DNA from 2 places in the Tepidimonas fonticaldi genome. Region 1 is predicted to be linked to the other one. Evidence: predicted binding sites of a transcription regulator. Region 1 holds the regulator's gene; the other holds the start of a gene.
What was found. Region 1 encodes FNR, which switches genes on or off when oxygen is low (the NO sensors DNR and NnrR bind a similar motif). Its sites were predicted from a motif close to TTGATNNNNATCAA; they were not measured.
Positions count from the first base shown of each region.

Region 2: a site for FNR is predicted at 13,039-13,052, ahead of A9O67_RS10570 (fatty acid desaturase). Genes of this name have one in related genera too.

Region 1 covers NZ_LZDH01000056.1:163,866-179,094, reverse strand. The annotation lists gene A9O67_RS06645 (PglL family O-oligosaccharyltransferase) at 1-1,017, shown strand, start outside; gene apbC (iron-sulfur cluster carrier protein ApbC) at 1,048-2,139, opposite strand; gene metG (methionine--tRNA ligase) at 2,306-4,411, shown strand; gene A9O67_RS06630 (SulP family inorganic anion transporter) at 4,411-6,060, shown strand; gene A9O67_RS06625 (DUF3460 family protein) at 6,096-6,308, shown strand; gene A9O67_RS06620 (segregation and condensation protein A) at 6,305-7,153, shown strand; gene nadB (L-aspartate oxidase) at 7,181-8,803, shown strand; gene A9O67_RS06610 (DMT family transporter) at 8,800-9,765, shown strand; gene A9O67_RS06605 (sulfite exporter TauE/SafE family protein) at 9,734-10,405, opposite strand; gene hemN (oxygen-independent coproporphyrinogen III oxidase) at 10,452-11,831, opposite strand; gene fnr (fumarate/nitrate reduction transcriptional regulator Fnr) at 12,041-12,766, shown strand; gene A9O67_RS06590 (hypothetical protein) at 12,815-13,156, opposite strand; gene A9O67_RS06585 (nitrogen fixation protein FixH) at 13,192-13,494, opposite strand; gene ccoG (cytochrome c oxidase accessory protein CcoG) at 13,560-14,984, opposite strand; gene ccoP (cytochrome-c oxidase, cbb3-type subunit III) at 15,054-15,229, opposite strand, start outside.
Region 2 covers NZ_LZDH01000065.1:68,550-83,778, reverse strand. The annotation lists gene A9O67_RS10655 (tRNA threonylcarbamoyladenosine dehydratase) at 1-707, shown strand, start outside; tRNA gene A9O67_RS10650 (tRNA-Lys) at 801-876, shown strand; gene A9O67_RS10645 (hypothetical protein) at 1,064-1,669, opposite strand; gene A9O67_RS10640 (DUF2306 domain-containing protein) at 1,833-2,246, shown strand; gene A9O67_RS10635 (DUF6622 family protein) at 2,292-2,813, shown strand; gene A9O67_RS10630 (sensor histidine kinase) at 2,906-4,003, shown strand; gene A9O67_RS10625 (LytR/AlgR family response regulator transcription factor) at 4,019-4,924, shown strand; gene A9O67_RS10620 (MBL fold metallo-hydrolase) at 4,937-5,899, opposite strand; gene murI (glutamate racemase) at 6,022-6,846, opposite strand; gene A9O67_RS10610 (GatB/YqeY domain-containing protein) at 6,864-7,325, opposite strand; gene rpsU (30S ribosomal protein S21) at 7,472-7,684, opposite strand; gene pap (polyphosphate:AMP phosphotransferase) at 7,883-9,397, shown strand; gene A9O67_RS10595 (YkgJ family cysteine cluster protein) at 9,444-9,755, opposite strand; gene argF (ornithine carbamoyltransferase) at 9,761-10,705, opposite strand; gene A9O67_RS10585 (aspartate aminotransferase family protein) at 10,702-11,907, opposite strand; gene A9O67_RS10580 (DUF3579 domain-containing protein) at 12,132-12,452, shown strand; gene rpsT (30S ribosomal protein S20) at 12,631-12,927, opposite strand; gene A9O67_RS10570 (fatty acid desaturase) at 13,122-14,231, shown strand; gene A9O67_RS10565 (DEAD/DEAH box helicase) at 14,344-15,229, shown strand, end outside.

The DNA of each region.
Region 1 (15,229 bases):
CTGGCGTGGGTGGCGGTGCCGGCCGCGCTGCTGTTCGCGTTCCAGGCTGCCACGCCGGTGTTCACCGAATGGCTCGGGCTGCCGAGCCCGCCGGAGGACCGCCCCCTGACGCAGGACAGCCAGCGGCTGCGCCTGTGGGCGATGGCGTGGACGGCCGTGCTGCAGCACCCGTGGATCGGCAACGGCCCGGCGGCAATGGCGCAGGCGCACCTGGAACTGAGCCCGGTGTACGGGGCGATCGATTACAGCATTGCTGCGCACGCGCACAACACGGTGCTGGACCTGCTGCTGATGTTCGGCCTGCCGGCGGGAGGGGCGATCGCCGCCGCGGTGGCGTGGCTGTGGTGGCGCGCCGCGCGCGGGGCGCACGATCCGCAGCGCTGGCTGCCGTGGCTGATGGTGACGGCGATGCTGGTGCACGCGCTGCTGGAGTACCCGCTGCATTACGGGTTCTTCCTGTGGCTGATGTGCCTGCTGCTGGGGTACCTGACGGGGCAGCCCGGCCGCCCCGTCGCGCTGCGCTGGCCGCTGGCCACGGGCATCGGCTGGCTGCTGGCGTGCGCGCTGGTGGCCTACCCGGTCTGGCGCGGCTACGTGGAGGTGGAAAAGCTCTACACCCTGTTCCGGCAGCAGGGCGCGGCGGCCGTGCGCGCCGCGCTGCCGGACGCGCACCCGTTCTCCAAGGCGCTGTACCCGGGGCTGCTGGCGCGGGTGGACTGGCTCAGCCGCCCGGCGGCAAGCCTGAGCAACCTCACCGACGCCGAGCTGGCGGCCCTGGAGCGCACCACGCGGAATTACCCGCTGCCGGGCCTGCTGTGGCGCACGGCGGTGGCGTACGGCTTCCGCGGCGATGCGCAAAAGGCCGCCTGGTACGGGGAGCGGCTGTGCGCGATGTTCCACCCCGGCCTGTGCAAGGCCGCGATCACGGACTGGCCGGCCCTCGGCGCCGGACGTGCGGACTGGCCCGAGCTGCCGTGGGCCAGGTGGCTGCTGGCCCCAGTTCCCGGCCGGCGCTGAACCGCCCGCGGCCGGCCCGCGTGACCTCCCTCACGTCCCCTGACTGACCCTGATCGTCGGAAACTTGCTCGAATAATCCTTCGCCTTCGCGGCCACGGCAATGGCCACCTGCCGCGCCACGGCCTTGTACAGCGCGGCGATTTCGCCGTCCGGGTCTGCCACGACTGTCGGGCGGCCGGCATCGGCTTGTTCGCGGATGCTGCGGTTCAGCGGCAGCGCGCCCAGGTAGGCGACCTCCAGCTCGGCCGCCATGCGTTTGCCGCCGTCGGCGCCAAAGATATGCTCCGCATGGCCGCAGTGGGGGCAGACGTGCACGGCCATGTTTTCCACGATGCCCAGGATGGGCACCCCCACCTTCTGGAACATGGTGATGCCCTTGCGCGCGTCCAGCAGCGCAATGTCCTGCGGCGTGGTCACGATCACCGCGCCGGTGATGGGCACGCGCTGCGACAGGGTCAGTTGAATGTCCCCGGTCCCCGGGGGCATGTCCACCACCAGGTAGTCCAGATCCTTCCAGTTGGTCTGGCGCAGCAGTTGTTCCAGCGCCTGCGTGGCCATGGGGCCGCGCCAGATCATGGCCTCGTCCTTGTCCACCAAAAAGCCGATGGACATGACCTGCAGGCCATAGTTTTCCAGCGGCTCCATGGTTTTGCCGTCCAGGCTTTCGGGCCGGCCTTCGATGCCCATCATCATGGGCTGGCTGGGGCCGTAGATGTCGGCATCCAGCACGCCCACGCGCGCGCCCTCGGCCGCCAGGGCCAGCGCCAGGTTGACGGCCGTCGTGCTCTTGCCCACCCCGCCCTTGCCCGAGGCGACGGCGATGATGTTTTTGACCTGCGGCAGCAGTTGCACCCCGCGCTGCACGGCGTGCGCCAGGATGCGGGTGTTGATCTGCACCGACACGTTGTCCACCCCGGGCACGCTGCGGGCGGCGGTCACCAGCGCGCGGCGCAGATCGGCCAGCTGGCTTTTGGCGGGGTAGCCCAGCTCCACCTCAAAGGCCACGTCGCCCCCGGCGATTTGCAGGTTTTTCAGGGCACGGGTGGTGACGAAGTCCTTGCCCGTGTTGGGATCGACGACGGCTTGCAGCGCTTGCAGCAGCGCTTGTTGGTTGACGCTCATGGGGGTGCAGTCTCCGAAGGTTGGGCCACGCTGGGGCCGCGTTGGGGCCATGTCCGATGGCGCGAGTCTAGCGGCTCGCACACGGGGCGCTTGCCCCTGCGCGCGCAGTGTCCTCATTAGAATCCCGGACTTGTCCGCCGTTACAGGACCGTTACAGGACCGCTCCATGCCCTCGCGCCGTTTCTTCGTCACCACCGCCCTGCCCTACGCCAACGGCCACTTCCACATCGGCCACATCATGGAGTACATCCAGGCCGACGTGTGGGTGCGCACGCAGCGGCTGCTCGGGCACGAGGTGCACTTCGTCGGCGCCGACGACGCGCACGGCGCGCCGATCATGATCGCGGCGGAGAAGGCCGGCAAGACGCCGCAGCAGTTCGTCGCCGACATCGCCGCCGGCCGCGCGGCGTACCTGGACGGCTTTCACATCCGCTTCGACAACTGGCACAGCACCGACGCGCCGGAAAACCACGAACTCGCGCAGGCCATCTACCGGGCGCTCAAGGCTGCCGGGCTGATCGAGCGGCGCACCATTGAGCAGTTCTACGACCCGGTCAAGGGCATGTTCCTGCCCGACCGCTACATCAAGGGCCAGTGCCCGCGCTGCGGCGCGGCCGACCAGTACGGCGACTCGTGCGAGGCCTGTGGCGCCGTCTACACCCCCACGGAGCTGAGGAACCCCTACTCGGCGCTGTCGGGCGCCACGCCGGAGCTGCGCCAGTCGGAGCACTTCTTCTTCCGGCTGTCGGACCCGCGCTGCGTGCAGTTCCTGGAGGAGTGGACCTCCGCCCCCGGCCGCCTGCAGCCGGAGGTGGTCAACAAGATCCGCGAATGGTTCGCCAAGGACGAGGACGGCCGCGGGGGCCTGGGCGACTGGGACATCAGCCGCGACGCGCCGTACTTCGGCATCGAGATTCCGGACGCGCCGGGCAAGTACTTCTACGTCTGGCTGGACGCGCCGATCGGGTATCTCGCCAGCCTGAAGAACCACTTCGACAAGGGTCAGGCCGCCAACCACTGGCACGCGCCGTCGCGCACGACGCAGACGTTCGACGAATTTATCGCCGACCCGGCAGTGGAGCAGATCCACTTCATCGGCAAAGACATCACCTACTTCCACACGCTGTTCTGGCCGGCGATGCTGCACTTCTCCGGCCGCAAGACGCCGACGCAGGTGTTCGTGCACGGCTTCATCACCGTCAGCGGCGAGAAGATGAGCAAGAGCCGCGGCACCGGCATCGACCCGCTGCGCTACCTGCGCCTGGGCCTCAACCCGGAGTGGCTGCGCTACTACCTGGCCGCCAAGCTCAACCCGCGCGTGGAGGACGTGGACTTCAACCCGGAGGACTTCGTCGCCCGCGTCAACAGCGACCTGATCGGCAAGTACGTCAACATCGCCTCGCGCGCGGCGGGCTTCATCGCCAAGCGTTTCGAGGGGCGGCTGGGCGCCATCGCGCCGGACGGCGAGGCGCTGCTGGATGCGCTGCAGACCGCGCTGCCGGCGGTGGCCGAACTCTGGGCCGAGCGCGAGTACGGCAAGGCCGTGCGCGAGATCATGGCGCTGGCCGACCGCGTCAACGCCTACGTGGACCAGAACAAGCCGTGGGAGCTGGCCAAGCAGCCGGAACTCGCCGCGCGGCTGCACGACGTCTGCACCACCTGCATCGAGGCGTTCCGCATCCTTACCGCGATGCTCAAGCCCGTGCTGCCGGCCACCGCCGAGCGGGTGGAGGCCTTCCTGCGCTGCGCGCCGCTGGACTTCGCCAACGCCGCGCGCCCGCTCGGCGCCGGGCACGCCATCGCCCCGTACGAGCACCTGATGCAGCGCGTCGACCCCAAGCTGCTGGACGCCCTGTTCGAGCCGCCGGCCGCAGACACCGCCGCGGCCGCCGCAGACACCGCGCCGCTGCCCGGCGGCGAGCCCATCGCCCCGACGATCACGATCGACGACTTCGCCAAGGTGGACCTGCGCATCGCGCGCATCGTCGCCTGCGAGCGGGTGGAGGGCTCCACCAAGCTGCTGCGCCTGACGCTGGACGTCGGCGAGGGCCGCACGCGCAACGTCTTCTCCGGCATCGCCTCGGCCTACGCGCCGGATCAGCTGGTCGGCAAGCTGACGGTGCTGGTGGCCAACCTGGCCCCGCGCAAGATGAAGTTCGGCGTCAGCGAAGGCATGGTGCTCGCCGCCAGCCACGCCGACGGCCAGGCCCACCCGGGGCTGTTCATCCTGGAGCCGCACGCCGGCGCTGAGCCGGGCATGCGCGTGCGGTGATGCGCGCTCTGCATCCGTTTCGTCCCCGTCTGCTCGATGACCTGCGCGCCTACGACCGGGCGCGCCTGATGCGCGACATCGGCGCCGGCGTGACCGTCGGCGTCGTCGCGTTGCCGCTGGCCATGGCGTTTGCCATCGCCAGCGGCCTGCAACCCACCGCCGGCCTGTGGACCGCGATCATCGCCGGTTTCATCATCGCCGCGTTCGGTGGCACATCGGTGCAAATCGGCGGGCCGGCTGGCGCCTTCATCGTCATCGTCTATGGCATCGTCGAGCGGCACGGCGTCGGCGGGCTGCTGGTGTCCACCTTCTGCGCGGGGCTGCTGCTGTTTGCCATGGGCTGGCTGCGCCTGGGGGTGCTGGTGCGCTTCGTGCCGGTCAGCGTCGTCATCGGCTTTACCAACGGCATCGCGGTGCTCATTGGGCTGTCGCAGTTGCGCGACGCGCTGGGGCTGCAAGTGGCCAAGATGCCGGCGGATTTTTTCGGCATCCTGCACACGGTGGGTGGGGCGCTGTCCACGGTCAACCCGTACTCGGTGGCGCTGGCGGGCCTGTGCGTGCTGGGGCTGTTCGTGTGGCCGCGGCTGTGGGCCACGGATTCGGCCTTTCGCCAGCGGCTGGACGCGCTGGAGGGCGTCAGCGCGCTGCGCGCCACCTCGCGTCTGCCGGCGCCAGTGGTGGCCCTGGTCACCCTGTCGCTGCTGGCCTGGGCGCTGCAGTGGCCGGTGGACACGATCGGCAGCCGCTTTGGCAGCATCCCGCAGGGGCTGCCCGCGCTGGTGTGGCCCGACGTGTCCTGGCAAACCGTGCGCCAGCTCGTCACCCCGACGCTGACCATCGCCTTGCTGGGCGCCATCGAGTCGCTGCTGTGCGCGCGGGTGGCCGACCAGTTGCACGGCGGCCGCAAGCACGACCCCAACCAGGAGCTGATGGCGCAGGGCATCGCCAACGCGGTGGTGCCGTTCATCGGTGGCATGCCGGCCACGGGCACCATCGCGCGCACGGTCACCAACATCCGCGGCGGGGCCACCAGCGGCGTCGCGGGCATGGTGCACGCGGCGACGCTGGCGGCCATCGTGCTGCTGGCCGCACCCCTGGCGCGCCATGTGCCGCTGGCCGTGCTGGCGGGCATTCTGCTGTTCGTGGCGTGGAACATGGGCGAGTGGCGCGAGTTTGCGCGCCTCAAGCACTTCAGCCACCACTACCGCCTGATGCTGCTGAGCACCTTTGCCGTGACGGTCATCTTCGACCTCACGGTGGCGGTGGAGCTGGGCCTGGTGCTGGCGGTGGTGCTGTTCGTGCGACGGCAAAGCAGCCTGTTCCGCGTCACGCTGCACCGGGCCGATCCACAACGCATCGAGGCGGAGCTGTACGGCTCGCTGTTCTTTGGCGCCGTCACCAAACTGGATGCTTTGATTCAGGCGGTGGAAGCGGCCGATGCGGGCGTGCAGGTGCGCCTGGACGCCCGGCACCTGATGCTGCTGGACACCACCGGGCTGGATGCGCTGAGCAGCCTGCACGACGCCATCGAGCGGCGCGGCGGCCGTCTGGTCATCGACCATTTGCACGAACAGCCGTTGTCGTTGATGCGCCGCACCGGCTTTCTGTCGCGGCTGGCCGGCTGGTCGCCCCTGCCCCCGGCGGCCTAAAATCGCCGGCTGACGCGACGCCCACGAGAACGCCCATGAACCCGCTTGGTCTGCCCGACTACGTCTCCGACGCCACCCAGTTCATCGAATCGCTCAAGCGCAGCAAGCCCGCGCTGGAGGCCGAGCAGCGCGCCGGCCGCGCCCTGCTGTGGGACCGCCCGCAGGACCGCGACTTCTGGCGCGAGGCGCAGCGCGCGCGCGTCCCGCAAAAACCCTACGTCTACCAGACCGAGCCGTCGCTGAAGTGAGCGGCCCGCCGGCCGAGCTGCCCCCCGCGCCCGAGGCGGTGACCGCGCAGCCCGAGGTCATCGATCAGGTGGCCATCGCGCGCCTGTACGGCGAGCCGCTGTTCGCGCTGCCGCAGGATCTGTACATCCCGCCGGATGCGCTGGAGGTGTTCCTCGAGGCCTTCGAGGGGCCGCTGGACCTGCTGCTGTACCTGATCCGGCGGCAGAACTTCAACATCCTGGATATCCCGATGGCCGAGGTCACGCGCCAGTACCTCGGCTACGTGGAGCAGGTGCGCGCGCACAACCTGGAGCTGGCGGCCGAGTATCTGCTGATGGCGGCCATGCTGATCGAGATCAAGTCGCGCATGCTGCTGCCGCCCAAGCCCACGCCGGACGGCAGCGAGCCGGAGGACCCCCGCGCCGAGCTGGTGCGCCGGTTGCTGGAGTACGAGCAGATCAAGCTCGCCTCGCGCAGCCTGGACGCGCTGCCCCAACTGGGGCGGGACTTCTGGCGCGCGCAGGTGCACATCGAGCAGTCGCTGGCGCCGCGCTGGCCGGACGTGTCGGTAGATGATTTGCGCGCCGCCTGGCGCGACATCCTGCGCCGCGCCCGCCTGGTGCAGCGCCACACCATCACGCGCGAGGCCCTGTCCGTGCGCGAGCACATGAGCCTGGTGCTGCGCACCCTACAAGGCCGCCGCTTCGTGGAGTTTGGCGAGCTGTTCGATCCGGCGCGCGGCGTGCCGGTCGCCATCGTCACCTTCATCGCCATGCTCGAACTGGCCAAGGAGCACCTGATCGAGCTGACCCAGGCCGAGGCCTACGCCCCCATCTACGTCCGGCTCGCCTACGTGCCGTCCTGAGCCCCCCGCACCGGACCCGCCATCGCCATGAACCCATCCCCGCCCACGGCCGCCCCGGCCCACCACGTCTACGACGCGCTGATCATCGGCAGCGGCCTGGCCGGCCTGACCACCGCGCTGCTGCTGCCGCCGAGCTGGCGGGTCGCCATCGTCACCAAGCGCTCGATCACCGACGGCTCCAGCGGCTGGGCGCAGGGGGGCATCGCCGCGGTGCTGGCGGAGGACGACAGCTTCCAGGACCACATCGACGACACCATGGTCGCCGGGGCCGGCCTGTGCGAACCCGAGGCGACGCGCTTCACCGTCGAACATGCGCCCGAGGCCATCGCCTGGCTGCGCGAGCTGGGCACGCCTTTCACCGTCGAGGGCGACGGCCTGCACCTGACGCGCGAGGGCGGACACAGCCACCGCCGCATCGTGCACGCCGCCGACGCCACCGGCGCGGCCGTGCAGCAAACGCTGATCGAGCGGGTGCGCGCGGCGGCCAATATCGACGTGTTCGAAACCCACGCGCTGGTGGACCTGATCCTGAGCGACCGCCACGCCGAGTGCCGCGAGCTGCCCCGGCGCGTGCTGGGCGCCTATGTGCTGGACGTGGCCACCGACCGGGTGGAGGTGTTCGCGGCGCCGCACACCGTGCTGTGCACGGGTGGCGCGGGCAAGGTATACCTCTACACCTCCAACCCCGACACCGCCACCGGCGACGGCATCGCCGCCGCTTGGCGCGCCGGCTGCCGGGTGGCCAACATGGAGTTCATCCAGTTCCACCCGACCTGCCTGTACCACCCCAAGGCCAAGAGCTTTTTGATCAGCGAGGCCGTGCGGGGCGAAGGCGGCATCCTGAAGCTGCCGCCGCACCTGGGCAGCCGCCGCTTCATGCCGGACCACGACCCGCGCGCCGAACTCGCCCCGCGCGACATCGTCGCGCGCGCGATCGACTTCGAGATGAAGAAGCACGGCATCCCGTGCGTGTACCTGGACATCTCGCACCAGCCGTCGGCCTTTTTGCACGAGCACTTCCCCAACATCCTCAAGCGCTGCGCGGAGCTGGGCATCGACATCACGCGCGAGCCGATCCCCGTGGTGCCGGCGGCACACTACACCTGCGGCGGCGTGGTCACCGACCTGCGCGCGCGCACCGACCTGCCGGGCCTGTACTGCGTGGGCGAGGCCAGCTACACCGGCCTGCACGGCGCCAACCGGCTGGCCAGCAACTCGCTGCTGGAGTGCATGGTGTTTGCGCGCGCGGCGGTGCGCGACATGGTGGCCCAACCCCGCCCCGCCCCCATCGCCGCACGCCCCTGGGACGACAGCCGGGTGATCGATGCAGACGAGCAGGTCGTCATCAGCCACAACTGGGACGAACTGCGCCGCTTCATGTGGGACTATGTGGGCATCGTGCGCACGGACAAGCGGCTGGAGCGCGCGGCCCACCGCATCGCGCTGCTGCAGGCCGAAATCCAGGAGTTTTACGCCCGCTTCCACGTCAGCAGCGACTTGCTGGAGCTGCGCAATCTGGTGCAGGTGGCGGACCTGATCGTGCGCTCGGCCCAGCAGCGCAAGGAAAGCCGCGGCCTGCACTACAGCCGCGACTACCCCTATACCCTGCCCGAGGCCCGCCCCACCATCCTGGTGCCCGACCCCCGATGACACCCCCGCGCACCCCCTGGACGGCCTACGGCGCCCTGGCCGCCAGCATGGCGCTGGTGGGCAGCTACGTGGCCCTGTCCAAACCGCTGGTCGCGGCCATGCCGGTGTTTTTGCTGGCGTGGCTGCGTTATTTGATCGGCGCCGCGGCCATGGCGCACTGGGTGCGCCGCCCCGCGCACGAGGCGCCCCCCGGCCGCCGCACGCACGCGCTGCTGTTTTTGCAGGGGCTGCTCGGCAATTTTTTGTTTTCCATTTGCATGCTGTATGGCGTGAGCCTGACCACCGCCAGCGCGGCCGGGGTGATCATGGCGGCCATCCCGGCCGTGGTGGCGCTGCAGTCCGCCCTCTTCCTGCGCGAGCGGCTGGACAGCCGGGCGCTGGCCGCCATCGGGCTGGCGGCGGTGGGGATCGGGCTGTTCTCGCTGGACAAGGGGGCCGCCGCGCACACGGCAGCGGCCGCCAGCGCCACCTGGATGGGGCTGCCGCTCGCGGTGTGGGGCAACCTGCTGGTGCTGGCTGCCGTCTGCTGCGAGGCGGCCTACGTCGTCATCGGCAAGCGCCTGAGTGCCCAGATGGGCCCCAAGCGCATCGCAGCCCTCATCAACCTGTGGGGGCTGGCGCTGATGACGCCGCTGGGCCTGTGGGCCGCCCTGGACTACGACTGGGGGCGTATGGGTGCGCCGCTGTGGGCGCTGCTGGTGTTTTACGGCCTGGCGGCCAGCGTCTGGACCGTGTGGCTGTGGATGACGGGGCTGCGCCACGTCTCCGCCGCGCGGGCCGGCGTGTTTACCGTGATGCTGCCCATCAGCGCCGCGACCATCGGGGTGCTGTTCATGGGCGAGCGGCTGACGCTGCTGCAGTGGCTGGCCTTCGGGGTCGCGCTGCTCGGCCTGATCGTGGCGACGTGGCCCACGCGGGCCACACCGCCCGTCACGCGCACCACAGACCCGTCGGCTGGGTGATGCCCATCCACAGCGCCCAGCCGGACGTGGCCGCCAGCGCCAGCCCAGCCAGGCGTATACCCCACCCGCCCGATCGGGCATCGCCCAGCCGCAGCAGCAGCCACGGCCCGGCGACCAGCGACACCATGGTCCCGACGGCAAAAGCCGCCATGATCGCCGCGCCTTCCAGCGCCGAGGCGGACAGCGACGCCACCAGCAGCGCCGAATACAGCAGCCCGCAGGGCATCAGCGCCCAGCCCACGCCCAGCACCGCCGGAGCGCGGGCACCCAGCCGGCTCATCACGGGCCGGGCGCGGCGCCAGACGGCCTGCGCCCAGCCGTCCAGAAAGGCCGGCTGACGGGCCTGCACCACCAGCAGCAGCCCCAGCAGCAGCGCGGCGACGTGCATCATGGTCCACACCGGGCGCAGCACCACCGTCTGCTGGCCCAGCCACCCCATGCCCTGCACCGTACCCCCGGCCAGCGCGCCGAGCACCGAATAGCCCACCAGGCGCCCCAGTTGCCACGTCCACAGCGCCTGACGCGACCGGGGCGCCGCGGCCCGGGCAATCCCGGCGCACGCCGCCCCGCACATGGCCACGCAGTGCGGCCCCCCCACAAGGCCCATCACCAGGGCCGACAGCGTCATGGAAGCGAGCATGGGCGCATGCTATCAGCCCCGCACGGTCACGGGGCGGGACGGGGGGTCAGATGATCTTGGAGAAACGCGCGCGGTCCTGATCGACCTGCAGGTAGCGGTCGAACACCATCGCAATCGCCCGCACCAGATACCACCCCGTCGCGGTGACCTCCAGGTGCGCATCGTCCACGCGCACCAGCCCGTCGCGCTCCAGGGCGCGCAACTGCTCCAGCTCCCGCGCAAAGTGCGAACGAAAATCCACCAGATGCGCCAGGTTGATGGACTCGAAGTCCACCAAACCCTGGCACATGATGGCCATGATGACGCTGCGGCGCAGCAGATCTTCGCGTGTCAGCGCCAGTCCGCGCACGATGGGCAGCCGCCCCTGGTCCAGCGCGTCGTAGTACTCGTCCAGCGTCTTGGCGTTCTGGCTGTAGGTGGCGCCGATGCGGCCGATGGCCGACACCCCCAGCGCGATCAGATCGCAGTCGGGCTGGGTGCTGTAGCCCTGAAAGTTGCGGTGCAGCCGCCCCTGCCGCTTGGCCACCGCCAGCGCGTCGTTGGGCAGGGCAAAGTGGTCCATGCCCACATACACATAGCCCGCCGCGCTCAGGTGGTCCAGCGACAGCGACAGCATCGCCAGCTTGTCGGCCGGGCTGGGCAACTCGGCCACGACGATGCGCCGCTGCGGCTTGAAGCGCGCCGGCAGGTGCGCGTAGGCATACAGCGCAATGCGGTCCGGCCGCAGGCGCTCCACCTGCTCCAGGGTGTGGCGGAAGGACTCCGGCGTCTGCTGGGGCAGGCCGTAGATCAGATCGACGTTGATGGACTCAAAGCCCAGCTCCCGCGCCGCGGCGACCAGGGCAAACACCTGCTCCGCCGGCTGGATGCGATGCACGGCCTTTTGCACGGTGGGATCGAAATCCTGCACGCCAAAGCTCAGCCGGTTGAAGCCCAGCTGGTGCAGGTGCGCCAGGCGCTCGGCCGTCACCGTGCGGGGATCGACTTCGATCGAGTACTCGCCCCCCGGCACCAGCTCGAAGTGGCGGCGGATCATGGCCATCAGGTCGGCCAGTTCGGCATCGCTCAGGAAGGTGGGCGTGCCGCCCCCCAGGTGCAACTGGCTGACCCGGTGACCACGGCCAAAGTGGTCGGTCTGCAGTTCCAGCTCGCGCGAGAGGTAGCGCAGATACTCCGCCGCCTTGCCGTGGTGCTTGGTGATCACCTTGTTGCAGGCGCAGTAGTAGCACAGCGACTCGCAAAACGGGATGTGCACATAGACCGACAGCGGCAGCGCCATCGAGCCGGCGCGGCGCTGCTCGAGCGCCTGGATGTAATCGCGCTCGGTGAACGCCTCGACGAAGCGGTCCGCCGTCGGGTAGGACGTGTAGCGCGGGCCGGGGATGTCGAACCGGCGCAGCAGGGCTTCATCGATGACGTGCTTCATGGGCATGGACTCCATTGGGAGGGTAATGTGCCCCAGGACGGCCCCGCGGCCCTTGACGGGAGTCAAACCCACTGCACACCGATGCCCGCAACGCCCACCGGGACAAAACGCTGCGGGCACGCCGACCGGTTGTTATCATCGGTCGCATTTGGCAGTCCCCCATTGGACAGTCCCCCTTCGGCCTGCGGGCCGGCAACGCCACAGCGCCCATGGATCTGCACAGCATCAAAGTCGCCTGCTCCAGTTGCAATCTGCGCGAGCTCTGCATCCCCGTCGGCCTCAACCCCGGGGAGATGGAGCAGCTCGACAACCTGATCGCCAATCGGCGGCGCGTGCGGCGCGGCGCGGCGCTGTTCGCGGCGGGCGATGCGTTCACCTCGCTCTACGCGGTGCGCTCGGGCTTTTTCAAGACCAGCGTGACGACGGCGGACGGGCGCGACCAGGTCACGGGCTTTCAGATGGCGGGGGAGATCCTGGGCCTGGACGGCATCGTGCAGGACAAGCACTCCTGCTCCGCGATCGCGCTGGAGGACGCCGAGGTGTGCGTGTTGCCGTTCGACAAGCTGGAGCAGCTCTCGCGCGAATTCAGCGCGCTGCAGCACCATGTGCACCGCATCATGAGCCGCGAGATCGTGCGCGACCAGGGCGTCATGTTGCTGCTGGGCAGCATGCGCGCCGAGGAGCGGCTGGCGGCCTTCCTGCTGAATCTGGTGCAGCGCCTGCACGCGCGGGGGTTTTCCAAATCCGAGATGGTGCTGCGCATGACCCGCGAGGAAATCGGCAGCTACCTCGGCATGAAGCTGGAGACGGTCAGCCGCACCTTCTCGCGCTTTCAGGACGACGGGATCATCGAGGTCAAGCAGCGCTATGTGCGCATCCTCGACCCCGACGCGCTGGGCGCCATCGTCAACCACGCCAGCCCGGACGGGGACTGACGGCGCCAGCCAGTCCCCTCGAGCGCAGTCCTATCGAATGCAGACCGCTCAGGCGCAGCCGCCGCAGCGCCCGTCGTCGCACGACGGGCGGGGATTGGCCACCGCCCCATCGCCCCGGACACAGTCCGCGGGACGCTGATCCGGCGGAACCGGGCAGCGGTTGACCTCCCACGGCGACAAGGACAACAGCGTCGTGAGCGCGCCGGCCGCCATGGTCAAGCCCCAGAAAACAAAGAAGGCCAGGGTATAGACGGTCTGTCGCGACCACCCGAGCGACTCCCCCGCCCAATGCAACTCGCTGGGATCGACGAAGGCGAACACCACCATTTCCATCACCGCCGCCATCAGGAAGGCGGGCCAGGCGATCCACATCACGCGTTGGGCCAACATCATGCACTCCTCTCGGGTGTGGCCCCGGCGGGGCCTCAATCTTTTTTGGGCAATGCCGACGACACGGCGTGGTTGCGGCCCTGGTTGGCCGGCAGCAGGGCCTTTTCGGCCTGCAGCCGCTCTTCCGGGGTCATCCGATCGGGCGCCACGACGGCGGGCGCCGGGGCGGCCTCGCGCGGCAGCACCGTATCCGCGTTGCGCACCGCGATCGTGACCGTCACCAGGGACGCCACCACCACGACCAGCGGCCCCCCGATCACCATCCAGACATACGGTTCACGGTACCACGGGCGTGCCGGGGACGGCGGGGCGGGCGTAGGGGCGGTCATCGTGGACATAGTGTAGGCCTTGGTGTATCGCTCTTGGGTTCGAAGCCCCCCGGGGGTTTTCCCGGGGGTTGGCGTCAACGGGGCACCACGAAGGTGGTCTTCTCCCGCACATCGATCGTGCCATCCGGCGTGCGGAAGCCGAATGTGATGGGATGCGAGCCGGCCTGCAAGCCTGGGGGCACCTGCACCCGCACGGCGACCGAGCGCACCTCGGTGGGCAGCAGATGCACGCTGCGCTCGGAGGTGACCTCGATGCCCGGCAGCCCCTCCACCGTCACGGCCAGCTCGCGCTCGTGCTCCGAGGCGTTCATGAACTGGATGCGGTAGACGTTTTCGATGCGTCCCATCTCCACCATGCGCGCGAGCGCCCCGCGGTCGCGAATCACATCGACCTTCAGCGGCACCCGCAACCACAAGCTAACCCCCAAAGCCGCCACAATGGCCAACAGGATCGAGCTGTAAATCAAAACGCGCGGACGGAAAACGCGCCGAATCATTTGCGCCTGGCTCCACCCACGCTCCATGCCATTTTGCGTGGAGTATTTCACCAGGCCTTTGGGATAGCCCATTTTTTCCATCACCTGGTCGCACACGTCGACGCAAGCTCCGCAGCTAATGCACTCGTATTGCAAGCCATTGCGAATGTCGATGCCCGTGGGGCAAACCTGCACGCACAGCGTGCAGTCAATGCAGTCGCCCAGGCCCAGCGCCTTGGGGTCGGCCGACCTCTTGCGCGCGCCGCGCGGCTCGCCGCGCTTGGCGTCGTAGGTCACGATCATCGTGTCCTTGTCGAACATCGCGCTCTGGAAGCGGGCATACGGGCACATGTATTTGCAGACCTGCTCGCGCATGAAGCCCGCATTGCCGTAGGTCGCAAAGCCGTAGAAGAAGATCCAGAAGGTTTGCCACGGCCCCAGGTTCCAGGCCAAAAACGCCGCGCCCAGGTCGCGAATCGGCGTGAAATAGCCGGCGAACGTAAAGCCCGTCCACAGCCCAAAGACGATCCACGCCAGATGCTTGCCGCCCTTGCGGGCCACCTTGTTCAGGATCCAGGGCTGCTGATCCAGGCGCATGCGCGCCGAGCGGTCGCCCTCGAAGAGCTTTTCCATCCACAAATAAATTTCGGTGTAGACCGTCTGCGGGCAGGCGTAGCCGCACCACAGTCGCCCGGCGATCGCCGTGAACAAAAACAGCAACAGCGCCGATACCACCAGAATGCCCGTCAGGTAAATGAAATCCTGCGGGTACAGCACCAGACCAAAAATATAAAAACGCCGCGCCTCCAGATCGAACAGCACGGCCTGCCGGTCGTTCCAGGCCAGCCAGGGCAATCCGTAAAAAACAATTTGGGTCAACCACACGAAGACCCAGCGCCACTTGGTAAACAACCCCGTCACCGCCCGCGGATAGATCTTTTTGCGGGCCGCGTACAGGGAAACCTCGACCTCTTCATCCGACGGGGTCGGGCCTTGGGGCGTGTTGGCAGCGCTGGTACTCATGGCAGTATTCGGTACGAATCAAAAAAACCGGGAGGCGGGCCACACAGGCGCCGCCCCCCGGCGACGGGATCAGTTCGGATTCGACAGCTTCCAGACGTAGCCCGTCAGCACATGGATTTGCGCATCGGTCAGCAAGGCATTTTGCGCCGGCATGACGTTGGTCTTGCCCTCGTTGATCATTTTAATGATCGCCTCTTCACCCCAACCGTGCAGCCAGATCTGGTCGGTCAGGTTGGGCGCGCCGG
Region 2 (15,229 bases), on a different contig from region 1:
CGCACGTCATCGTCGTCGGCATCGGCGGGGTGGGGTCGTGGGCGGCCGAGGCTCTGGCCCGCAGTGGCGTGGGCCGCCTCACCCTGATCGATCTGGACCACGTCGCCGAGTCCAACACCAACCGGCAGATCCATGCCCTGGAGGGCACGTATGGACAGGCCAAAGTGGAGGCCATGCGCGCCCGCATCGCGGCCATCCATCCGGGCTGCCAGGTGTGCGCCATCGACGACTTCGTGACTCCGGACAACTGGGCGGGCCTGTTGCGCCAGGCGCAGGCGCACCAAGGCGCCCACGGGCCTTTCGCCGTCATCGACGCCTGCGACCAGATGGCGGCCAAGGCCGCCATGGCCGCCTGGGCGCTGCAGACGCGCAGCCTGTTCATCACCGCCGGCGCCGCAGGGGGCAAGCGGCGCGGGGACCGGGTGGAGATTGCCGACATTGCCGAGGCCACCCACGACCCGCTGCTCGCGCAGCTGCGCCAGCGCCTGCGCAAATGGCACGGTGCGCCGCGTCAGGGGCGCATGGGCGTGATGGCGGTCTTCAGCCGGGAGTCCGTCGCGCCGCCGGATCCCGCGTGCGCCGTGGACGGCGCAGGGGATGGGTCGCTCAATTGCCACGGATACGGCTCCAGCGTGTCGGTGACGGCCACCTTCGGCCTGTGTGCCGCGGGTTGGGTCCTGGATGCCGTGGCGGCCGGCCGCGGCTGACGGCGCCAGGGCATCGGCCCCGGAGAGGCGAGAAATTTCGGCTATAATGCGTGCTTTCGCTACAACAGGCAAACGCGGTTGTAGCGGCAAAGTGGGTCGTTAGCTCAGTCGGTAGAGCAGCGGACTTTTAATCCGTTGGTCGCAGGTTCGAATCCTGCACGACCCACCAGGAAAATCAACAACTTAGCCCGCCAGCGAGCGGGCTTTCGTTTTTCGGCGTGCCGTTTTTGGCATTGGGACGGCGCCGCTCGTCGTGATTCGGCGTGCCGTTTTTGGCATTGGGGCGGCACCGCTCGTCGCGACGCCGCCCTCGGACCCTCTCCCAAGTAGCCCGCGGCGCACGTGGGCCATGCGTGTTACCGCCCGATGAGCCGCCGGTAAGCGTCGCGCGTTTGCGGGGAGACCGCCTGCACCAGTTGCGCGTGGTCGGTTTTGTGCCGGGCCAGCATGCGCGCCGTGGCCACGGTGCGCGAGCGGCAGAACCAGTGGCAGGTGTGCTGCAACAGCAGCATTTCCGCGCTCAGCATGTAGGCCTGATCCCGTCGGGCCAGCCCGGCCTGGTTGGCCACGACGGCCTCGATGCCCGCCGCGTGTATGGCCAGGGCGCGGCGCAGATCGAAGGTGGCCCGTGGAAACAGTTTGTGCGCACGCGGCAGCGCGATGGGCAGGGTGCTGACCAGGGCATCGTCCGGCCAGATCTGCTCGACATCGGCGGCCAGTTGGCGGACCTGGTCCCGCAGCTCGGTTTCGGCTGTGGTCAGCAGGGCCCAGATCTGGTCGCGCCGGGCGGGGTCGTCCTCGCCCAGGGCGCGCAGGTAACCGTCCAGCAGGGTTTCCATCAGGCGTTCGATACGGTAGGGCTGCAAGTAGCGGCCGAGCAAGCGAATGCGCTGTTGCTGTTCGCGAACCTTGGCGACCTGCAGGCCGGCGCCCAGCGCCAGCACCAAAAAAATCATTTCCATGCAGAGGGGACAACGCAAGAAGGCTGAGGGTCATGCCGGCATTTCACGCCGACGCGAAGGCGTTTGGCGCCCGTGGCCGGCATTCTGTCGCATACGGCTGGCGGTCGCCGGCGCAGGTCGGCACAGTGCGCGTCACATCGTGACCCAACCAGGAGCCTGCGTCATGCAACTCACCCCCACCATCGCCATTCATCTCAGCGCCGCGCTGGCCGCCGTGGTCATTGGCCCGGTCGCCTTGTGGACGCGCCGAGCCGGCGCCGCGCGCCCCCGCCTGCACCGTGCCTTCGGGTACGCATGGGTCACCTTGATGATCGTCACGGCTATCTCGGCGCTGTTCATTCGCGATTTCGAACTGCCCAATGTGGCGGGGTACACGCCCATCCACCTGCTGATTCCGGTGACCGCGGGTGGGCTGTGGGTGGCCTTTCGCCAACTGGCGCGGCGCAACATCGCCGGGCACCGGCTGGCCATGCAGCAACTGTACGTCGGCGCCTGCATCGTCGCCGGTGGCTTCACCCTGCTGCCGTCGCGCTACCTGGGCCAACTGGTCTGGGGCCAGTGGCTGGGCTGGCTGTGACCTTGGCCCCTGTTATCAAGCGACCGTTTTGAAAGGAGATCCGTCATGGGATGGCAAATTCTGACGCACACCCCCGCATGGGTATTCGCCGTGCTGGGGCTGTTGATCTGGTTGGGCTTGCGGCAGATGCTCACCCACGAACTCAGCCTCATGCGCGTGACCGCATTGGCCATGGCGATGACCGGCCTGTCACTCCAGGGGGTGCTGTCCGCCTTCGGGCCCTCGGCCGTTGCGGTGCTGTTGTGGCTGGGCAGCGCGGTGGTGCTGTTCGTCTGGTTCGTGCGCCAGCCTGCCAGCTCGCCAATTCGCTATGACGCGGCGCGACGCCGGTTGGTGATGCCCGGCAGCGTCGTCCCCATGCTGCTGATGATGGGCGTGTTTTGTGCGAAGTTTGCCGTCGCGGCGGCATTGTCCGTGCAGCCGGCACTGGCGCTCGACGCGGTCTTCGTCCCGCTGGTCAGCGCGCTGTACGGTGGCTTCAGCGGGGTGTTTGCCGCTCGTGCGACCCGCTTGTGGCGCTTGGCCCTGGCTGCGGATCGGGCTGGCCCCCACAGCGGCTGGGTGTGATGCCGGGGACGGGGTTGGCCCGCGAGGCGCGTGTGGCGTGTGTCCGTGTCCCACGCACGCACAAGCTTGGGCATACTGCCGTGATGGCCTGGTTGACCCGTTCCCGTCGTCCCCGGTGGCCGGTGCGCTTGCTGGTGGTCGTGGCGTTCAATGCCCTGATCGGGGTTTTGTTGCCACGCGGCGACGCCTACGGCCTGTGGGGCAATCTGCTTGCTGCGCAGTGCATCGGCTTGAGCATCTGGGCACTGATCGATGGCGGGCTGTACGGGATGTCCCAACGCTTTGGCGGTGCGATCCGACCGCTGCCGACGGCGGCGTGGGTGATCGCAGCCGTGCCGTTGGGCTACGCCGTTGGCAGCATCGTGGCCGACGGCCTGCTGGGTCATCCGCTCGGGCACACCTGGCGCGCGGCGCCAACGACGACGCTGCGCATGTTGCTGATTTCGCTGGTGGCGGGCGGCGTGGCCACCTACGTGTTCGTGGCGCGCGAGTTGTTGGCCCGCGCGCGTCTGGCCGAGGTCGAGGCACAGCGGCAGGCGAGTGAAGCCCGCCTCAAGCTGCTGGAGGCCCAGCTCGACCCCCACATGCTGTTCAACACCCTGGCCAACCTGCGCGCCTTGATCGGGGTGGACCCGGCAGCGGCGCAGCGCATGGTGGATCGGATGAACCGCTATTTGCGCGCGACGCTGAGCGGATCGCGCACCGATTGGCACCCGCTGGCGCAGGAGTTCGAGCGGGTGCAGGATTATCTGGAGCTGATGCAGGTGCGCATGGGCGACCGGTTGCGTTTTCGTCTGCTGTTGCCCCCGGCGCTGCAGGTTGTGCCGGTACCCCCGTTGCTGTTGCAGCCCCTGGTGGAGAACGCCATCCGCCACGGGCTGGAGCCGGTGGTGCAAGGGGGATGGATCGAGGTCCGTGCGGCGGTGGACGGGCCCGACGGCATGCTGGTGATCGAGGTGCGCGACTCCGGAGGGCGGTTTGATCCGGCGGGTGGCGACGCACCGCCCGCGGCATCGACGGGGACGCATTTTGGCCTGGAACAGGTGCGGGCGCGTCTGGCCGCCTGTTACGGTGCCCAGGCGGGACTGGAACTGCTGGCCGAGCCCGGACCGACCACGGTGGCGCGTGTACGCCTGCCGGTGCGGCCGCCGACGTCCGGGGATGGCGTGCGCCCGTCCCTGGCGCTTTGAGGGAGAGGAAAGTCCATGGGGAACGTTGCCGCGCCGACCGCGCTGATTGCCGAGGATGAACCGTTGCTGGCGGCCAGCCTGCAGGCCGAATTGGCACGTGTATGGCCAGAGCTGCGGGTGGTGGCGGTGGTGTCCGACGGGTTGTCTGCCGTCGAACAGGCGCTGGAATCGATGCCGGATGTGGTGTTTTTTGACATCCGCATGCCAGGGCAGAGTGGGCTGGAGGCCGCGGCGGCGCTGGCCGAGCGCTGGCCCACGGCCGGGCCGGGGGCACGGCCGTTTCCGGCCGTGGTCTTCGTCACCGCCTACGACCAGTATGCGGTCCAGGCGTTCGAGGCCCAGGCCATCGACTACCTGCTCAAGCCGGTGCAGCCGGAGCGCCTGCGCAAGACGGTGGACAAACTGCGCGACTGGGGCCGAGGGCGCGCACTCGGACCCGGCCTCACCTTCGACGGCCCCGTGACGGTCGCGGAGCGAGAGGCGGTGCTGGAGGCAACCCTGCAGCGCCTCGCCAGCCTGGCCAGCGCCCTGGTCGGGGCCCGCGGGCCGACCAGTGCCACGTCGACGAGCGGCGCCGACCGCACCCCGTTGCGAACCCTGATGTGCGCTCTGCCTGGCACGCCGGGCGCTACGGTACGGCCGGTACCGATTGCCGACGTGCTCGCCTTCGACGCCGCCGACAAGTATGTGCGCGTGCTCACCGCAGACCGGGAATACCTGATCCGGATGCCGCTCAAGGACCTGCTGCCCCGATTGGACCCGCACGAGTTTTGGCAGGTGCATCGGGGTACGGTGGTGCGGGCGGACGCCATCGACGTGGCCGAGCGAGACGAGTCCGGGCGGCTCTTCTTGCGCCTGCACGGACTGGCGCAGCGCGTGGGTGTCAGCCGGCTGTACGCCGCCCGCTTCAAGGCGATGTAGACCGGCCCAGGTTCAAGCCACCGGATTGAACCGATAGCCGCTGCCGGCGGCCTCGATGTGCCCCAGGGCGGGGAAGGGGAAGTGAAAGCCTCCCACCATCAGCTTGTCGCGGATGATCTGGTCGTAGATGCGGCGCCGCGTCTGCCGGGCCAGGTCCGCATCCATGTCGAACACCACCGACCAGTCCGGGTTGCGCACGAACAGGGACGGAATGTTGGCCGTGTCGGCCATGTACATGAAGCCCTGGCCCTCGGAGCGCAGCGTGAAAACGCACATGCCGGGCGTGTGGCCGAAGGCCGCTTCGGCCCGGATGCCGGGTGCCAGCTCCGCGCCGGGCTGAAAAGGCACCAGCCGGTCGGGCGGCAGACCGCCGAACACCCGTCGCACGGCCTGAAAGGCACCTTGCATCGCCTGCGGCGCGCCGGCCATGCGCGCGTCGTCCATCCAGAACGCGTGCTCCGGTGCCGGAACGTGGATTTTGGCGCGGGGGAAGGTGAGGCGGCCGTCCTTGAGGCGCACCCCGTTGATGTGGTCTCCGTGGTAGTGGCTGATCACGACGTGGTCGACGTCTTCCGGCTGGTAGCCGGCGGCCGCCAGGTTGTCGCGCAGGCGGCCGGTCGTGGGCGGGCCGTTGTCGGCAAAGCCAGTGTCGAACAGGAACTTGCCTGCCGGCGTCACCGCCAGGAAGGCGGTGAACGGGATGTCCACGTAATCGGTGGGCAGGTTCTGCGAGGCGAGCAGGGCCTTGACCTGCTCCAGCGGGGCATTGCGCACGAACTCCTCACCCAGCGGGCGGCGCAAGGCGCCGTCGTTGAGCGCGATGATCTCGAAGGCGCCGAGCCGGATGCGGCGCATGCCCGGCGAGGGCAGGGCGGGGGCCCCCAAATTGGGGGCGCCCTGTTGCGACCACGCCGACCCCAGGGCCAGCCATCCGGTGGCGGCGATGCCGGCACCCAAAAACGACCGTCTGTCCATGCGCAAAACCTCCTGCAGCGTCCACACTGCCCGCAGTGGGCGGAAGGCCTGAGCTTAGGGCCGAAGGCGATCTGTCGTGGACGGATTCACAAAGCCGTGCGCAGAGCAGGGGTATTGAGGGGTTATGTGGCGCCGTCGGGCAGGCGCAGCACTTGTACGGCCTGCCCCCACAGCAGCCCGATCACGCGTGCCGTCTGGGCCAGGTCGCCACTCGTCCAAAACACGACGTCGCCGGGGGCAGCGCCGGGCGTGGTGAGGTGGGCCTCGTCGAGCCGGCGCGCCAGTTCGCGCGCGACCGCGGGGGCCGGGTCCAGGACGGTGACGTCCGGACCGGCGATGCGCTGGATCACCGGGCGCAGGAAAGGGTAGTGCGTGCACCCGAGCACGAGCACGTCGGCCCCGGCCGCGAGCAGCGGCCGCACGCGCTGTGCGACCGCAGCCTCGGTGTCGGGGCCGTCGAGTTCGCCGCGTTCGACGCGCTCCACCCAGCCCGGGCAGGCTTGCGGGAGCACCCGCACGCCGGCCGCATGCGCCGCGATCAGGCGCGCCAGTCCGGGGCTGTTCACCGTGTTGCGGGTCGCCAGCACGCCGACGACGCCGCTGCGGGTAAGGGCGGCCGCGGGTTTGACGGCCGGCTCGATGGCCACGAGCGGCCAGTCCGGATGGCGTTCGCGCAAGGCGCGGATCGACAGCCCGGTGACGGTGTTGCAGGCGACCACGACGGCCTTGCAGCCGGCGTGCCGCAACTGGGCCAGGATGTGCTCGGCACGGGCCTGCACATAGGCGGGCGATTTGTCGCCGTAGGGCGCGTGCCCCGAGTCCGCCACGTAAATCAGCCGCTCGGCCGGCAGGCGAGCCCGGATTTCACGCAACACCGACAGGCCGCCCACCCCGGAGTCGAACACCCCGATCGGGGCGTCCGCAGCAAAGGCTGGGGCGGCGCCCATGCGCAGCGCGTCGGAGGTCAGCCCGCCAGGGCGGCCTTGACCGCGGCCGACACCTGGCCCATGTCGGCCTGCCCGGCCAGCTCGGCCTTGGCCAAGGCCATGACCTTGCCCATGTCCGCGGGGGTGGGCGAGCGGCCCAGGTCGGCGGCGACGCGGCCGACGATCGCTTGCACGGCCGCAGCGATCGCCGCGGCGTCCAGCCGCGCGGGCAGATAGGCCTCGAGCACCTGGGCCTCGGCGCGCTCCTTGTCGGCCAGGTCGGTGCGGCCGGCTTGTTCGTAAGCGGCGATGGAGTCGCGGCGCTGCTTGAGCAACTTGTCCACGACCGCAATCACCCCCGCATCGTCCAGCGTCACGCGCTCATCGACCTCTTTTTGCTTGATCGCGGCGAGCAGCAGGCGGATGGCGCCCAGACGCGCGCTGTCCTTGGCGCGCATGGCGGTCTTCATGTCGTCGGTGATCCGGTCCTTCAGTGCCATGGGGTGTCCAGTCCTAGGGTGTCGTGAGCAAGCAACAAAGCCCGCCGGAGCGTCCTCTGGCGGGCTTTGGGGTCGGCCGGGAACGGCAGGCAAAACCGGGCGCAGCGGGCCAGGATCTGCCGTTGCCGGCCGTCGCGTCCGGTCGATCAGTACAGACGCTGCGGCAGCTGCTGCGAGCGCACGCGCTTGAGGTGGCGCTTGACGGCCGCGGCCTTCTTGCGCTTGCGCTCGGCGGTGGGCTTTTCGTAAAACTCGCGGGCGCGCAGCTCATTGAGCAGGCCCAGCTTCTCGATCGTGCGCTTGAAGCGGCGCAGGGCGACGTCGAACGGTTCGTTGTCTTTAACGCGAATGGTGGTCATTGGCCAATGGTTTCCATGGTGTGCCAGGGCCGCACGTGGGGAAGATCAGACCCGACGCCGGCTTGCCTGGCAGGGGTTCCCCGTCTTCAAGGTGATCACGGCCGACGGGGTTTTGCCAGCAAAGCTCTTTATTATAGGCGATTCGGCGTGACTGGGTAGGGTATAACATGGTCACGCCGATCACGGAGGGAGACCGCCATGTTTGATTCGGCCGAAATCGGCCACCGCATCGACCGCGCCACCTACAAAGCCGAAGTGCCGGCCTTGCGGGCCGCCTTGCTCGATGCCCAATACGAGTTGCTGCGCCGCGGCACCCGCGCCGTGGTCATCCTCATCAACGGCGTGGACGGGGCCGGGCGCAGCGAGACGGTCAACACGCTCAACGCCTGGATGGACCCGCGGCACATACGGACCGAGGCGTTCGGCGCCATGACCGACGAAGACCGCCGCTGGCCCGAGATGTGGCGGTTTTGGCAGGTGTTGCCGCCCAAAGGGCGCATCGGGATTTTGTTTGGCTCGTGGTACACCGATCCGATCCTGGCGCGGGTCGAGGGGCGCGACAGCCGCGACCATTTCGCCCACCGGCTGGAGCGCATCCGCCAGTTCGAGCGCATGCTGACGGCCGAGGGCGTGGTGCTGGTGAAGTTCTGGTTTCACCTGTCCCGGCAGGCGGCCAAAGCGCGCCTGAAGGCGCTGGCGTCCGACCCCCGCACGGCGTGGCGCATCGGCCCGCAAGAAAGGGCGAACCTCAAACGCTACGACGACTTCATCGACGCCAGCGACGAGGCGCTGCGCAAGACCAGCCTGGGCGAAGCGCCGTGGATCGTCATCGAAGGCAGCGACGAAGCCTACCGCCATCTGACGGCGGGGCGGCATCTGCTGTCGGTGCTGCGCCACGCGGCGGCGCCGGCGTCGCCCGTGCCGCCCCAGGGGCCGTTGCCCGCCAGCGTGATCGAGGCGCCGGGCGACGACGTGACGCTGCTCAAGGCGCAGGACTACGGGCGGCGGCTGACGCACGAGCGCTACGAGCGCCTGCTGGAGCGCTGGCAGGGCCGGCTCAACGGATTGAGCCGCGATCTGCGCCTGCGCGGCCGCTCGCTGGTGGTGGTGTTCGAAGGCATGGATGCCGCGGGCAAGGGCAGCACCATCCGCCGCCTGACCGCGGCTTGGGATGCGCGCTTTTACCGCGTGGTGCCCGTTGCGGCCCCCAACGAGAACGAGCGCGCCCAGCCCTATCTGTGGCGGTTTTGGCGCTACATCCCGCCGCATGGCCGCGCAGTCATCTTCGACCGCTCGTGGTACGGGCGGGTGCTGGTGGAGCGGGTGGAGGGCTTTTGCGCCGAGGCCGACTGGATGCGCGCCTATGGCGAGATCAACGCCTACGAGGAGGAATTGACCGAGGCGGGGGTGATCATCGTCAAGTTCTGGCTGGCCATCACGCCGCAGGAGCAGCTGCGCCGCTTTCGCGAGCGCGAGGCCACGCCTCACAAGCAGTTCAAGATCACCCCGGAGGACTGGCGCAACCGCGACAAATGGCCGCAGTACGAACGGGCGGTGCAAGACATGGTGGACCGTACCTCGACCCGGGTCGCCCCGTGGCATCTGGTGGCGTCGGACGACAAGCTGTGGTCGCGCATCGAGGTGCTGCGCACCCTGTGCCGCCGCATCGAGCAGGCGCTGGAACAAGGGATACCGGCCAAGCGCCGTCTGTGATCGGTCGCCCCGCCGGCCCATCGGTGGCGGGCGGTCAGTCCGGCGATCAGGCAGGCGGTACCGGCGGCAGACCGTGACGTGCCCGCGCGCGCTGGCAGGCGTCGCTGCCCTCGGCGAATTCGCGGCAGGGCGAGGGTCGCCACTCGTAGATGCCGCAGGCCACCTGTTCGCCCACGCGCCCCGCCAAGGCGGTGCAGCGCGGGGGCCAGTGGTCGGTGCCGCGCATGCGCACGGTGGTGCCAGTGACGGGCACGGTCAGCCCGTCCGGCACCTGGCCGCCGCCGTCCTGCGTTTCGTACACCGAAAAATCGACCCGGAACCAGGCGCAGCATGCGCCGCAACGCTGACACTCGCTCATCGCACTCACAGCCGGCCGAGCAGCAGGTATTCCATCAGCGCCTTCTGCACATGCATGCGGTTTTCCGCCTCGTCCCAGACGACGGATTGCGGGCCGTCGATGACCTCGGCGTCGACCTCCTCGCCGCGGTGCGCCGGCAGGCAGTGCATGAACAGCGCCTCGGGCTTGGCCTGCGCCATCATCGCCGGCGTCACGCGCCAGGCGGCGAAGGCCTTCTGGCGCGCCTCGTTTTCGGCCTCGTAGCCCATGCTGGTCCACACGTCGGTGGTGACGAGGTCGGCGCCGCGGCAGGCTTCCATCGGGTCGTCGAACACCTGCCAGAAGTCGCCGCGCGGCACGCCGGCCACGGCCGGGTCGACCTCGTAGCCGCGCGGCGTGCTGATGTGCACGCGAAAGCCCAGGATCTGCGCCGCCTGCAGCCACGTGTTGGCCATGTTGTTGCCGTCGCCGACCCAGGCCACTGTGATGCCGCGCAGCGCGCCCGGATCCAGTGTGCCGTCGCTGCGGCGGCCGCGGTGCTCCAGCCAGGTGAACAGGTCGGCCAGGATCTGGCACGGGTGAAACTCGTTGGTCAGGCCGTTGATGACCGGCACGCGCGAGTGCGCGGCGAAGCGCTCGATCTTGCTCTGCTCGAAGGTGCGGATCATCACCAGGTCCACCATGCGGCTGATGACGCGCGCGGTGTCCTCGATCGGCTCGCTGCGGCCGAGCTGGCTGTCGCCGGTGGTCAGGTGCACCACCGAGCCGCCCATCTGGTACATGCCGGCCTCGAAGCTGACGCGCGTGCGCGTGCTGGCCTTCTCGAAGATCATCGCCAGCGTGCGGTCCGGATCGGCGAAGGGCTGGTACTTTTCGACGGCCTTGAACTTGCGCTTGATGAAGTCTGCCCGCTCGAACAGATAGGCGTACTCGTCCGCGCGCAGGTCCTTGAATTGCAGATAGTGTTTCATGCGGAGGTCTCGTTCAGGAAGGCGCGCACCTGGGGCACCAGCTTGGCCACGATCTCGTCGGCTTCGGCGCGCGACAGGATCAGCGGCGGCACCAGGCGGATCACCCGGTCGGCGGTCACGGACAGCAGCAGCCCGGCCTGCGCGCAGCGGTTGACCAGCACGCCGCAGGGGCGATCCAGCTCCACCCCGATCATCAGGCCCTTGCCGCGCACCTCGCGCACGCCGGGCAGGCCGTGCAGCTCGGCCCAGAGCTGGGTGTGCAGGTGCGTCCCCACGGCGGCGGCGTTGTCGAGCAAGCCCTCGTCCTCCATGATGCGGATGGTCTCCAGCCCCGCGCGCGTGGCCAGCGGGTTGCCGCCGAAGGTGGTGCCGTGGTTGCCGGGTTGAAAGATCTGGGCCGCGCGCGGACCGGCCACCACCGCGCCGATCGGCACGCCCGACCCCAGCCCTTTGGCCAGCGGCATCACGTCGGGCCGGATACCGGCCCACTGGTGGGCGAACCACTTGCCGGTGCGGCCCATGCCGCACTGCACCTCGTCGATCATCAGCAGCCAGTCGCGCTCGTCGCACAGGGCACGCACGCCGGCCATGTAGTCCGGCTCGAGCGGGTGCACGCCGCCTTCGCCTTGGATGGCCTCGAAGAACACCGCCACGACGTCGGGATTGCCGTCGGTGGCGCGCTTGAGCGCCTCCAGATCGTTGATCGGCACGCGGATGAATCCCTCCACCAGCGGCTCGAAGCCCGCCTGCACCTTGGGGTTGCCGGTGGCCGACAGCGTCGCGATCGAGCGGCCGTGGAAGGCGCGCTCGTACACGACGATCTGCGGCCGGGCGATGCCCTTGTCGTGGCCGAACTTGCGGGCGAGCTTGAGCGCCGCCTCGTTGGCCTCCAGCCCGCTGGAGCAGAAAAACACCTTGTCCAGGCCGGAGCGCTCGCACAGGGCGGCGGCCAGCGGCTCGGTCCAGGGGTGGTGGTAGTAGTTGCTGACGTGAATCAGTTGCGCCACCTGGTCCTGCAGCGCGCGCACCAGCCGCGGGTGCGCGTGGCCCAGCGTGTTGACCGCGATGCCGGCCAGCGCGTCGAGGTACTCGCGGCCGTCGGCATCCCACACCCGGCAGCCACGCCCGTGCGTCAGCAGGATCGGGACGCGTCCGTAGGTGGACATCACGTGCGGCTCGGTCGGGGCAGGGGTGGCGTTCATGGGCATCCAGCGTGAAGGGTTGGGCAGGGGCCAGCCGGGGAAAGCGCGATTCTAGGGCCTGCCCGTCGATGGTTGGCGGACCCGCGATGGACGCGGCGAAGTCTTATATAAGATACAATTTTCCACGTGGCCGGGCGATCCTCGCGCCACCTCCGCCCCGTGTTCGGGGTCGTCCACCCACCCTCCCTGTCGCCGCGCGCCCACCGGCCGCGGCCGTCCGCGCGATGGTCACGCCCAACGCCCAAGAAATCTTCATCCAGGGGGTCACGCGCAGTGGCCGCACGTTTCGCCCCAGCGACTGGGCCGAGCGCCTGGCGGGCGTGATGAGTCCGTTTCATCCCCAGGCCGCGCAGGGGCACGGCGCCCACCTGTGCTACTCGCCCTGGGTGATCCCCACCGTCATCAATGGCGTCAAGTGCGTCGTCGTCAACCGCGCGTTGCGCGACTACGACGAGCGGGCATGGGATTTCGTGATGGGGTTTGCGCGCGACAACGACCTGGTCGTGACCGAGGCCTGTCTGCTGCCCGATCCGCCGCGCGGCTGATCCGCGCTGCCGCCGTTTTTCGGATCTGCGCGCCCCATGACGCGTGCCCCATGAAAAACGCCGCCGGGCGTAGGCCACGGCGGCGTTGAGATGGGGTTTTGCTGGCAGCGCACCCGTTCCAAGGCGGACATTCCGGCCGGCTGGCCGCCGGCGGGGTCCGGGCGAGGGTGTCCGGGATTTAGGCGGACGCAGCGACCAGGGACTTGACCTTGGCCGACAGGCGGCTCTTGTCGCGAGCGGCCTTGTTCTTGTGGAAGATGCCCTTGTCCGCGACGGAGTCGACGATCGATTGCATCTGGGCAAAAAGCTCGGTGGCCTTGGCCTTGTCGCCGGCGGCGACGGCCTTTTCCACTTTCTTGACGGCGGTGCGGTACTGCGAGCGCAGCGACGCGTTGTGGGCGTTGAGTTTGACGTCTTGGCGCGCGCGCTTGCGGCCGGAGGCCAGGCGCGGCGACTTCTTCGACTTGGTTGCCATGGGCTGAATTCCTTCTGGGATTGGTGGATGTTGCCAGCAAAGCCTGCCATTATAAGACGCGGTGGGTCTTTGTGGGGAACGCAACAGCGCGGTGATATCGGCGGTTGTCGCTTGACCTGTATCAAACGGGGGCAGGCATCATCGGGCATACTTGCGCCGGCTCATCAGCGTCAGCCCTGTCCCAACGATTTGTCATGTCCGCCACCGAAATCGTGTCCGCGCCCGAGGCGTCCCAACCCATCCCCCCGGGGCAGCCGTTGCCCCACCGCAAGGTCATCCGTGGCTGGATCACACCGCTGGGCGAACGCCGCACGCCCATCGCGATCGCCTTGCTGGTGCTGGATTGGGCGATTTTTGCGGCGCTGATCGTCGGCACCATTGCCTTCGAGGCGTGGTGGGCCAAGCTGTTGTGCGGGCTGGCGGCCGGCTTCACCATCGGGCGGCTGTTCATCATCGGTCACGACGCCTGCCACCAGAGCTACACGCCCCACCGCGGCTTGAACAAGCTGCTGGGCCGCATCGCGATGATCCCGTCGCTCACCCCCTACAGCCTGTGGGAGGTCGGCCACAACGTCGTGCACCACGGCTACACCAACCTGAAAGGGGTGGACTTCGTCTGGGCGCCGCTGACCAAGGCGGAGTTCGATGCCCTGTCGCCGGGGCGCCGTTTGCTCGAGCGCATCTACCGCAGCGGCTGGGGGCCCGCGCTGTATTACTTCATCGAGATGTGGTGGCTGCGCATGTTCTTCCCGCGCAAGACCTACATGGGCACGCGCCGTCCCGAGTTCATGTGGGACGGGGTGTTCGTGCTGGGCGTCGCGCTGTTGTGGATCGGCGGCATGGTCGGGGCCGCGCTGGCCACGGGGCAATCCGTGTGGCTGCAGGTGGTCATGGGCTTCGTCGTGCCGTTCGTGTTTTGGAACGCGATGATCGGTTTCGTGGTGTACGTGCATCACACGCACCCAGCGGTGCAATGGCACGATGACAAGGTGGCCTGGGCCAAGGCGGCTCCGTTCGTGTCGACCACGGTGCACCTGGAGTTCCCGCTGAAGATCGGCGCGCTGATGCACCACATCATGGAGCACACCGCGCACCATGTGGACATGAGCGTGCCGCTGTACAAGCTCAAGCAGGCGCAAAAGAAGCTGGAGGACATGCTGCCCGGGCGCATCATCATCCAGCGCTTCAGCTGGCGCTGGTACTTCGACACCGCGCGCCGCTGCAAGCTGTACGACTTCACGCGGCGCTGCTGGACCGATTTCCACGGGCGCCCGACCAGCGACCCCGCGCCGTCCTTTGCCTGACGGATAGGTGCCGCCCGTGCGGGGTGCGCCACCGGTGCGAACGAGGGGCCCGCAGGGCCCTTCGTCGTTCATCGGTGGCGCCTTTCGTGCTGCGGTGCGACAATAACACCACATGACACAAGCTTTTTCCGAACTGAATCTGGCCGAGCCGCTGGCCCGGGCCGTGGCCGAGATGGGCTACGCGACCATGACGCCCATTCAGGCACAGGCCATTCCGGTCGTGCTGCAGGGCCGTGACGTGATGGGCGCCGCCCAGACCGGCACCGGCAAGACCGCGGCGTTTTCGCTGCCGTTGCTGCAACGGCTGTTGCGCCACGCCAATACGTCCACCTCGCCGGCGCGGCACCCTGTGCGTGCCCTGGTGCTGCTGCCGACCCGTGAACTGGCGGACCAGGTAGCGCAGCAGGTCAAGCTGTACGCCAAGTACACCCCGCTGCGCAGCGCGGTCGTCTTTGGCGGCATGGACATGAAGCCGCAGGTCGAGGAACTGCGCAAGGGGGTGGAGATTCTGGTCGCCACGCCCGGCCGGCTGCTCGACCACATCGAGGCCAAGACGGCGGTGCTCAATCAGGTCGAGTATGTGGTGCTCGACGAGGCGGACCGCATGCTCGACATCGGCTTTCTGCCCGACCTGCAACGCATCCTGTCCTACCTGCCCAAGCAGCGCACCACGCTGCTGTTTTCCGCCACCTTCTCGCCCGAGATCAAGCGCCTGGCATCGAGCTATCTGCAGGATCCGGTGGTGATCGAGGTGGCGCGCGCCAACACCACGGCGGCGACCGTGGAGCAGCGCTTTTACCGGGTGGAAGAGGACGACAAACGCCAGGCGCTCAAGCAACTGGTGCGGCAGGAGCAGGTCAAGCAGGCTTTCGTCTTCGTCAACAGCAAGCTGGGCTGCGCGCGCCTGGCCCGGTCGCTGGAGCGCGACGGCCTGCGCGTGGCGGCGCTGCACGGCGACAAAAGCCAGGACGAGCGTCTCAAAGCCCTCGACGCCTTCA